Regions from separate parts of the Actinomadura graeca genome, predicted to be linked through region 2. Evidence: riboswitches for the same ligand, from Rfam matches in the RefSeq annotation. Region 2 holds a riboswitch; the other holds the start of a gene.

Evidence for each region. A riboswitch is a leader RNA that binds a small molecule or an ion and turns the genes downstream of it on or off. The one in region 2 is predicted to bind cyclic di-AMP.
Region 1: it holds a riboswitch for cyclic di-AMP, as region 2 does, so the genes downstream of both, AGRA3207_RS19025 (coiled-coil domain-containing protein) here and AGRA3207_RS38020 (CHAP domain-containing protein) in region 2, are expected to answer to the same signal.

The regions. Positions count from the first base shown of each region.
Region 1 covers NZ_CP059572.1:4,321,328-4,326,232, forward strand. Annotated here, with positions in the region: gene AGRA3207_RS19020 (S8 family peptidase) at 1,327-2,493, shown strand; cyclic di-AMP (ydaO/yuaA leader) riboswitch at 2,663-2,823, shown strand; gene AGRA3207_RS19025 (coiled-coil domain-containing protein) at 2,827-3,792, shown strand; gene purL (phosphoribosylformylglycinamidine synthase subunit PurL) at 3,934-4,905, opposite strand, start outside.
Region 2 covers NZ_CP059572.1:8,552,293-8,557,197, reverse strand. Annotated here, with positions in the region: gene AGRA3207_RS38025 (bifunctional glycosyltransferase/CDP-glycerol:glycerophosphate glycerophosphotransferase) at 1-2,251, opposite strand, end outside; gene AGRA3207_RS38020 (CHAP domain-containing protein) at 2,490-3,233, opposite strand; cyclic di-AMP (ydaO/yuaA leader) riboswitch at 3,245-3,400, opposite strand; gene AGRA3207_RS38015 (SpoIIE family protein phosphatase) at 3,889-4,905, opposite strand, start outside.

The DNA of each region.
Region 1 (4,905 bases), 4.2 Mb from region 2:
CGTACGCGCGGCGTCGCAGACGGAGGCGCATGGAAGACGGGCACGCGCCGCAAACGGATGCGCCTGCCGGGCGGGTGCACGCACGCGCCGAGGCACGCACGGCGGAGGCGTTCACGGAGGCGGGATGCGACGAGCGACCGCACGCGCCGTAGCTCGGATGTCTTTCGGCGTCGAAGGCGTATGGCAGACGCACGCGCGGCGCAAATGGATGCGTCTGCCGGACGGATGCGCGTGACGGACGGATGCGCGTGACGGATGCGCGTGACGGACGGGGGCACGCACGCGCGGCGCAGGTGGATGCGTCTGCCGGACGGATGCGCGCAGCACATAGAGGCGCTTACGGAGCCGGATGCGGGTAGGGGTCGCAGCGCGCGGGGCGTCACAGACAGGCGTGTAGCAGACGGATGCGCGTCACAGACGGAGGCTTGTGGAATGCGGGCGCGCGTCGCAAGCGGATGCGCGTGGCGGGCCGCGTGTGCCCTCGGAACGGATGCGCGCAGCGCACGGGGTGCTTAAGGGATGCGACATGCGCCGTGCAGGGAGGGTGCCTCTCGCGGATGGAGCGCGTGTCAGTCGGACTCGGGTGCTGGACAGAGGCGCGCACGGGGCAGGCACGCAGCACTCAGAGGTGCTCATGGGGCCGGATGCGGCTGGCAGGCGCACGTGCATGGGACGGACGCGCGTCGCTAACGCGAGCGTGTGGGAACGGGCGCGCGTTGCTGACGGATGGGTGTGTTGGGCGGATGCGTGCGGTGTGCGGAAACGCTTGCGGGGGTGGCCGTGAGTGGCGGCCGCGTGTGTGCGGAGTCGGTGCGCGTCGCAGGCGGGGGTGTGTGGTGGGTGCGAGGAGTGGGCGTCGGCGCGTCGCGGACGGGGGGCGTGCAGGGTGTGTGCGCGGCGTACGGAGGCGTGTCGCGGGCGGGTTGTGGGGGTGGCGGTCGGGCTTCGGAGAACCGCGCCCTGGGTGTGTCGTGTCGGCCAGCGAGAAGCATCGTCCCGGTCATGGTTCAACGGCTTCGGTAGCCGCGACCGGTCCCGGCCGCAGGACGACTGTGAAACGCAACTCCGTCGGTCGGTGGACGGGGCCGAAGGTCGAGGTCCGGTGGTGGTGCGCCGACTCCGAAAATGACGAATCAGTAACGGTTCAGTGGACTTCCGGAGATCACAATCGGGTGCCATGGCCGATATCGGTGACCAATTTAGCCGTCTATTTCTGTACACATCCGCTAAGGTTCCCTTCGGTCGATGTCTCGGCCTCCCCCGCACCCCCCATCCCCCCGACGGGGGCACCGCCTTGCGCGGGTCCCCTCGACAGAAGGAGACGCCTTGCGGGCTGTCCACCGAAGGCTCCTGCTGGCCGGCGCGGTCGCGACATGCGTGGGCGGCGCGGCGGCGTTCCCGGTCCTCGCCGCCGACCCGTCCCCGGCGCCCGTCCAGGTGACGGCGGCCGAGGGCACCCCGCTGCCCGGCCGGTACATCGTCACGCTGAAGGACGGCGCGTCCACCGACGCCGCCGCGAAGAACGTGAGCGCGGCCGGCGTCCAGCGGTTCGACGGCGTCCTGAACGGGTTCGCCGCGCGGCTCACCGGCGGCCAGCTCGACAAGCTGCGCCGTGACAGGCGCGTCGCCGCGATCGAGCAGGACCAGGTCGTGAAGGTCGCGACCACCCAGCGCGCACCGCTGCCGTGGGGCCTGGACCGCATCGACCAGCGCGGCCGGAAGCTGTCGAAGACCTACTCCTACAGCGCCACCGGCACAGGTGTGACGGCGTACGTCATCGACACCGGCCTCTCCGTCGGGCACAAGGAGTTCGGCGGACGCGCGGCCATCGCGTGGAAGGCGAGCGAGTACCCGGACGGCAACGACTGCAACGGGCACGGGACGCACGTCGCGGGCATCATCGGGGCCAAGACCTACGGTGTCGCCAAGAACGTCAAGCTGCGGGCGCTGCGCGTCCTCGGCTGCGACGGCAGCGGCGCGATGTCCAACCTCGTCGCCGCGGCGCAGTGGCTGCGCACCCACGCCGCGAAGCCCGCCGTCGCGAACATGTCGGTCGGCGGGCCGAAGTCCGCGGCGCTGAACACCGCGGTCACGAACCTGTCCAAGTCGGGCGTGTTCGTGTCCGTCGCCGCCGGCAACGACAACATCGACGCCTGCCGCGTCTCGCCCGCCAGCGCCGGCTGGGTCATGACGGTCGGCGCGACGACCGTCTACGACAACCGCGCCGACTTCTCCAACTGGGGCAAGTGCGTGGACATCAGCGCACCCGGGTACGGCGTCGTCTCCACCTGGCCCGGAGGCGGGACCAAGACCCTCAACGGGACGTCGATGGCCACGCCCTACGTGAGCGGTGTCGCGGCGCTCTACCTGACCACCCACCGCGGGGCCACCTTCCCGACGGTTCAGAAGTGGCTGAACGACAACTCCACCAAGAACGCCCTCGGACGCCTGCGCGGGCAGGCGAACAGGTTGCTCTACAAGGGCAAGTTGTGATTCGTGTCACATAGGATGGCCCGGCTCCCAGCAAGGGGGCCGGGCTTTCCGGGCTTCGGGCCCGCCCTACGCGCCGCTGGGGTCTAATCTTGGCGAGGCAACGGACGGTCCCGATCGATGTTCGATTCACAGCCCGCCCGGCGACCACGTCCGGCCGCACCGGACGCGCCGGACGGACGGGCCGAATCCCGCGGCGCGAGCCCGGGAACCGGGGACCCACCAGCCGGGACGACCCGGCCGGGGTGAATTCGCGGACCGGAAGGTCGGTGATAGGGCGCACTCCAGCCCGAACCCGTCAGCTAACCCGGTAGGCCAACGAGGAGAGGAGAAGACGTGGAGACCCCCACCTCCACCCTCCGGCGCGCCGCCATGGCCCTCACGGCCGCCGTGGCGGCCGTGCCGCTGGCCGGCGGGGCGGTCCCGTCCGCGTCCGCGGCCCCCTTCGCGGCCCTCGCGTCCGCGAACGCCCTCGCCGCGGACCCGGGAGACAGCAGCAAGTTCAGCAAGCTCAACGCCCAGATCGAGAAGCTCGACAAGGCGTACGGCGGTGACCTCGCCAAGCTGAAGGACGCCCAGTACGCGGCGAAGCAGGCGCTGGACAAGTCCAGGGTCCTGCAGAGCGACCTCAACGAGGCCCGCGGTCTCGTCGCGCAGATGGCCGCGTCCCAGTACATGATGAACGGCCAGGACCCCACGGTGTCGATCATGGCGAGCGACAACCCGTCGGAGCTGCTGAGCAACGTCACCCTGGTCAGCCACCTCGCGCAGAACAAGGCGGCGAAGGTCGAGCAGATCCAGTCGCTGGTCTCCCAGCAGGACCAGGCCCGCAGGCAGGCCCAGCAGAAGATCTCCGCGCTGCAGAAGGAGATCAAGGACCTGCTCGCGGAGAAGAACCGCATCAGGGCCCTGGTCAAGAAGTACAAGCCCGAGTCCCCGAGCGTCGGGATGGGCGGCGTGACCCCCCGCATGCTGAAGGTCAAGAACACCCTCGACCTGGAGATGGGGCCGTTCCCGACGATCGGCTGCGTCCGCAGCACCGGGGACCCGCAGGACCACGGCACCGGCCACGCCTGCGACTTCATGGTCACGACCGGCGGCCAGATGGCCACGGGCAGCGCCCAGTCCCTCGGCGACCGCACCGCCGCCTACGCCATCGCGCACGCCAGCGCCCTCGGCATCAAGTACATCATCTGGCGGCAGCGCATCTACGACCTGCGCAGTCCCGGCTGGCGCAGCATGGAGAACCGCGGCGGCGTGACCGCCAACCACTACGACCACGTGCACGTCTCGGTGTTCTGACCCGCCCGCTTTCGGACGGGCCAGGGGCTTGTGACGGGCTTGCGGGCTTGTGACGGGCTTGCGGGCCTTGACGGGCTTGCGGGCCTTGACGGCACAGCGCAGTGACCCGGGCGGTGTTCGCCCGGGTCGGGTGCTTTTCGGTCAGCTGGCGTAGCTCGGAAGCATCCGCTCGTGCGCCTCGCGGAGTTCCGCCAGTGGGATCGCGAAGAGCTCCTGCTGCTCGCCCTCCGGGCCCCGGCCCGTCACGCTGAGCGAGTCGCCGCCCGCGACGCCGATCTGGGAGACCGGGACGCCCGCCGCCTCGCACAGCGCCGCCAGGCGCGCCTCGGCGCCCGCCCGCACCGCCACCATCGCCCGCGCGACCGACTCGCTGAACAGCGAGACGAACGGGTCCCCGGGCAGGGTGATCCGCGCGCCGAGACCGCCGCGCAGGCACGACTCCACGAGCGTCTGCGAGAGACCGCCGTCCGACAGGTCGTGCACCGCCGTGACCAGCCCCTCCCGGACCGCCTGGACGAGGACGCCCGCCAGCGCCGCCTCGGCCTGCAGGTCGACCAGCGGCGGAAGCCCGCCCAGGTGGCCGTAGACCACGTGCGCCCATTCCGAGCCGCCGAACTCCTCGCGCGTCTCACCGAGGAGCGCGATCGTGGCGCCGTCGGAGGTCAGGGACATGTTCACGCGGCGGCGCACGTCGTCGTGGACGCCGAGGACGCCGATGACCGGCGTCGGGTTGATCGGCGTGGTGCCGGTCTGGTTGTAGAAGCTGACGTTGCCGCCCGTCACCGGGACCCCGAGGTACTGGCAGGCGTCCGCCAGGCCCTCGACGGCGCGGGCGAACTGCCACATGACGCCCGGGTCCTCCGGTGAACCGAAGTTGAGGCAGTTGGTGACGGCGAGGGGACGCGCGCCCGTCGCGGCGACGTTACGGTACGCCTCCGACAAGGCGAGCTGCGCCCCGGAGTACGGGTCGAGGCGTGTGTAGCGGCCGTTCCCGTCCAGGGACAGGGCGATGCCCAGGCCCGACTCGTCGTCGATGCGGACGACGCCCGCGTTGTCGGGCATGGCCAGCACCGTGTTGCCCAGGACATACCTGTCGTACTGCGAGGTCACCCA
Region 2 (4,905 bases):
CGCGGACGCCGAGGCCCCTGGCCAGGGTGCCGGCGTCGTGCCCGGACCGCACGAGGAAGCAGTCGAACCGCTCTGCCATGCGCCGCAGCCGGGCCCGCTCGGACCTCGGGCCGCTCTTCACGCTCGGCTTGTCCGTCCCCATCGGCTTGTACGCCGAGCCGTGCCAGGTCTGGATGTAGGTGGTCTCCGGCCGTTTGCGGAGGCCGTCCGGATATCCCTGGTCGTCGACCCAGAACCGGGCCCGCGCGAGCGCCAGGTGGTAGGCCCAGGATCCCCGCCTGACCAGGGTCGCGTCCTGCGGGAACCCCTTCGCGGACGCCGCGTACGACCACACCGCCCGGACGGGCCGGCCCGAGCGGCGCAGCTCCCGGTAGATGTACTTGGGGTTGCCGGCGTACCGGGCGCCGAGGTGGCTCTCGAAGACCACGAGCCCGGCGCGGACGGGCAACCGGCTCAGCACCCGGTTGAACACGGCCGTCTTGGTCGCGCGGGACGTCAGCAGCCCGCGTGCCGACGACTTCAGCCGCCGGACCTCGCGCCAGGCCCGCCGCGCGGCGCGCGTCGTCGCGGCCCGGTGCACGGCCGCCCCGGCAAGCCGGGCCGGAGCGCCGCCCGGGTCGAGGGTGAAGGCCAGGTGGCCGCCCCCGGTGACGTACGAGCGGAGACGGCCGGCCGCGAGCCGCGTCAGCCGGGGCCGTACCGGAAGGGCGACCCCGTCGAGCGGAGGTGATCCCGCGCCGTCGCCGGGCCGGGTGACCAGCTCCTCGCCGTCCACCCGCACTCGGAGCAGGACGTCCCAGACGGGATCGACGAAGCCGACCGGGTGGACGCGGCGCGGGTCGAAGTCGGCCCGCCAGTCCAGCCGCCCTCCGCGGTGCTCGATCCGGGCCCGGGTCCGCCGACGGCGCGACGGACGGCGCCGGTCGCGGAACTCCAGCGTGGCCGCGAGGCGGGAGTCCGGACGTATCCGCTCCAACGGGTTGAGCACGTAGCCGGACATGTGCGCCTTGTCGCCGCGCATCTCCAGTCCCGTGACCGTGTTCGCCGGGCGCAGTTCCCGGAGGGGCCGCTCGTGGAAGCCGAAGTCGGTCACGTCCAGGATCCGGCGGCCCGCCGCCCTTGCCGTCCAGGCGGCCACCCCGTGCGAGGGCGCGGCGCCGTCCGGGGACGGGGCGCCGCCCCAGAGGACCCGCCCGTCCCGCTGCTCCTCCAGATGGACGCGCAGCTCAGGACGTGCGGCCCGGCCGTACTCGGCCGCCGCCAGCGCCCCGGCGTGGTCGCCCTCGCGGGTCAGGTACGCGGCGATGGCCGCCATCGGGTGGGCCGTCTCGAAGGCCCTCGGATCCAGCTCCGCGAGGTAGCGGGCGGCCGAGTCCAGGAGCCGGGCCCGGTGGCCGGGGTCGCGGCCGCGCAGCTCGCGCAGGCAGAGGACCAGGTCGTGGTTGACGAACTTGACGTCCTTCGCCCGTCTCAGATCGTGGGCGCCGCGCAGCGCGAACAGCATGTCGATGCGCCGGTGGACCTCCAGCCGGTCGGCGAAATTGGCGACCTCGGCCCGCCGGCTGGAGATCGACGGCGGGACCTCCCGCTCCTTGACCAGCCAGTGGTAGACCCGGTGGGGGATCAGCGCCGTCCGCCCCGCCGCGAGGTACGCCTCCGCCGTGAACAGCAGGTCCTCGTAGTGGAGCCGCTCGGCGAACCGCAGCCCGTTGTCCTCCAGGAAGGCCCGGCGGTACGCCTTGTTGGTCGACAGCGTGTCGTAGAGGAGGTTGGGCCGCTCGCTCAGCGACCGGTGCACCGCGCTATGCCTGTAGAGCCACGGATACCAGGGGCGGACGCGGTCCTTCCGCCCCTCGGGCACGTCCAGGAAGATCCGCTCGCACAGGCCCGAGACCAGGTCGGCGCCGGTCTCCTCCGCGGCCGAGACGAGGTTGAGGCAGGCGTGCCGGTCCAGCAGGTCGTCGCTGTCGAGGAACATCACGTAGCGGCCGCTCGACCGCTCGATCCCGGTGTTGCGGGGACGGCCGCAGCCCCCCGAGTTGGACGGCAGGTGGACGGCGCGGACCCGTCCCGGGTGCGCGGCGGCCAGCCGGTCGGCCGCCCGCGCGGTCCCGTCGGTGCTCGCGTCGTCGACGATCACCGTCTCGACGCCGCCCAGCGACTGCGCCAGCACCGAGGCGACCGCGCGGGGCAGCCGCCGCTCGTCGTTGTAGGCGATCACCACCACGCTGGCCTCCGGGCGCGCCCGCATGGCCCTCCCCTCCCCGACTCCCCCGTAACCGGGCGGATACGTCAGAGAGTGTGTTTCCCGGAACGCCGCGCAGACGTCCAAGATCAGTCAAAGGGCCTCATTGATTGGCATTACCCGACATGGAGGAAACACCTGGAGGCTCGGGGCGGACAGCCGGAAGGCGCCCGGCGGGGGACCGGGCGCCTTCCGTGGGGGACGCGGGCGCCTCGGGGGAGGGGCGCCCTGCGGCGGGAGCGGGTCAGCCCCGGTAGTCGGGGTAGCCGTAGCCGACGACCTGGGAGGTCTTGCGGACCTTCCGCTTGACGGCGTTGCCGGTGTTGCCCTCGACGGTGTCGATCGTGCCGTCGCCGTTGTCCTTGACGACGAGGCCGACGTGCTGGATGCCGCCGATCCCGCCGGAACGGCCGTCCTTCCAGTCGAAGAACACGACCGCGCCGGGCCGGGCCTTGGTGCCCCAGCGGTCCTCCTTCTTGAACCAGGTGGCGTGCTGGACGGTGTAGGCGTCCCAGCCCATGTCCTTGGCGCCGACCTGCGCGCCGACCCAGGAGACGAACATGTTGCACCACTGGGCGCCGTCGTAGTCGGCGACGGCGCCGCCGTCGCGCCGGGCGGTCTCGGCCGCGTGCGGGGTCGACATGTACCACTTGTGGTACTTGGTCCGACCGTTCTTGCCCTCGCGGATGCCGACCTGCGACTCCGCCATCTTGATCACTTCGGACGGCTTGACGCGGTGGGGGGCCACCTTGAAGCCCTCCCGGCGGGCCTCGGCGGCCGAGAGGCCGGCGGCCTTCGCGGACTTGCCCGAAACGTGCGCGGCGGCCGCGGCGCGGGCCGGGGTCTCGGCGGTCGCGCGGTCACCGGAGAGGGGGTTGAACACCGCCAGCCCGACGGCGCCGGCGAGCACGGCGCCGACGGCGACGCCGACGGCCCGGTCCTCGGGGCTGAGGCTGGTCAGGGACAGTCGATTGAAACGACCGGTCATGCGGGGAATCTCCTTGTCTTCCATGGCGCCTACCGGGTTAGCTGACGGATTCGGGCATGGAAGCAGCCCTACGGCGCGCTCTGAGAGCGCCCCGATTCACCCCTGGAACCTGGGTCCCCGGCTCCGTCCGGTCGTGACGACCGGCACGGACTCGGCCTGGCATCGCGCCGTGCGATGCCGTTGTCGGATGTATCTCTGCGACTGATCTTGACTGGCGCGCATCGTCCTGGCGCGCGTCGCGTGCGTCATCGCTCCGCGACCTGCGGCCGCGCTCGGCGCGACCGGACACAACGCATGGAACGCGTTGGTGATTGGGTAGAAGGTACCAACCATCCCAAGAAAAGCAAACCAGGCACAAAGCACTGTCTTGCCTGCTCAAGAGCCTTCCAAGAGACTCCCAACGCCGCCACCCGGCAGGGTCTTCCCGATCTTTCCGCAGGTCGGCGCGGAAGGGACGTCCGACCAGGCGAAAGCCCTTATGGCACCGGGTTTTCCCCGCACAGCGCGGGTCTCGGATTTTACCTTGACGAGGCTGCGCAACGGCCGGGTAAAGAAAGTCCGGCGCGTGGCGGGCTCCCGGCATCGGCCGGCCGCCCGTGCGTCGGCGTGTCCTGCATCACGCGGGGTCACCGGCCGGGCAGGGCTGTGACCTGCCTCACTCCACGCTGATCGCGAAGAGCGTCGTGTCGTCGGCCGCCCGGTCGTGTTCCATCCGCGCGAGCACCTCGTTCAGGACCAGGTCGGGGCCCGAGGAGCACTCCTGCAGGATCTTCGTGAGCCGCCCGATCCGCTCGTCCAGGTCGGCGTCCCTGCGCTCCACCAGGCCGTCGGTGTAGAGGAAGACCAGGTCGCCCGACTTCAGCCGGGTCTTGACCGTGGCGTACTCCCATCCCGGGACCGCGCCGAGCATCGGGTCCGGCGCCACCTCCATCGGCGCCGCCCGCCCGTCCCGCACCAGGATCGGCGGCGGATGGCCCGCGCACGTCCACTCCAGGACGCGGCGCCGGGGCTCGAAGCGGGCGACGACCGCGGTTCCCGTCGCGGGCGGCTGGATATGGCCGACCAGCTCGTTCAGCCAGCCCACCAGCTTCCCGGGCGGCTGCCCGGTGGAGGCGAGCCCGAGCAGGCCGTTGCGGGTGCGGGCCATCGCCGCGGCCGCCGGCAGCCCGTGCCCGGCGGCGTCCCCGATCGCGAACAGCGCCCGCCCGTCCAGCATCGCGCGGGTCGCGAACCAGTCCCCGCCGATGCGGGCGGTGCTCTCGGCGGCCAGGCTGCGCAGGGCGACCCGCAGGCCCGGCAGGTCCTCCAGCTCGTGCTCGTCCGGCAGGATGGCACGCCGCAGCGTCACCGCCACCCGCCGCTCCTGCGCCGTCTTCGCCCGCTGCTCCAGCATCTGACGGCGGGTCTCGGCCAGCGCCCGCTCCACCCCACGCCGCCGGGTGATGTCCTGCGAGACGATGTTGATCGACACCGGCAGCCCGGAGGCGTCCAGCACCGGCTCGGCGAACACCCACAGGTGCCGGGCCGTGCCGTCCTGGCCGGTGACGCGGTGCTCGGCCTCCACCGGCTCCCGGCGCGAGAACAGCGTCTGGACCGCCTCCTCCACCAGCGGCAGGTCGTCGTCCGCCACGACCTTCGGCAGGTCGTGCGGCATCGGCGGCACCTCGTCGGG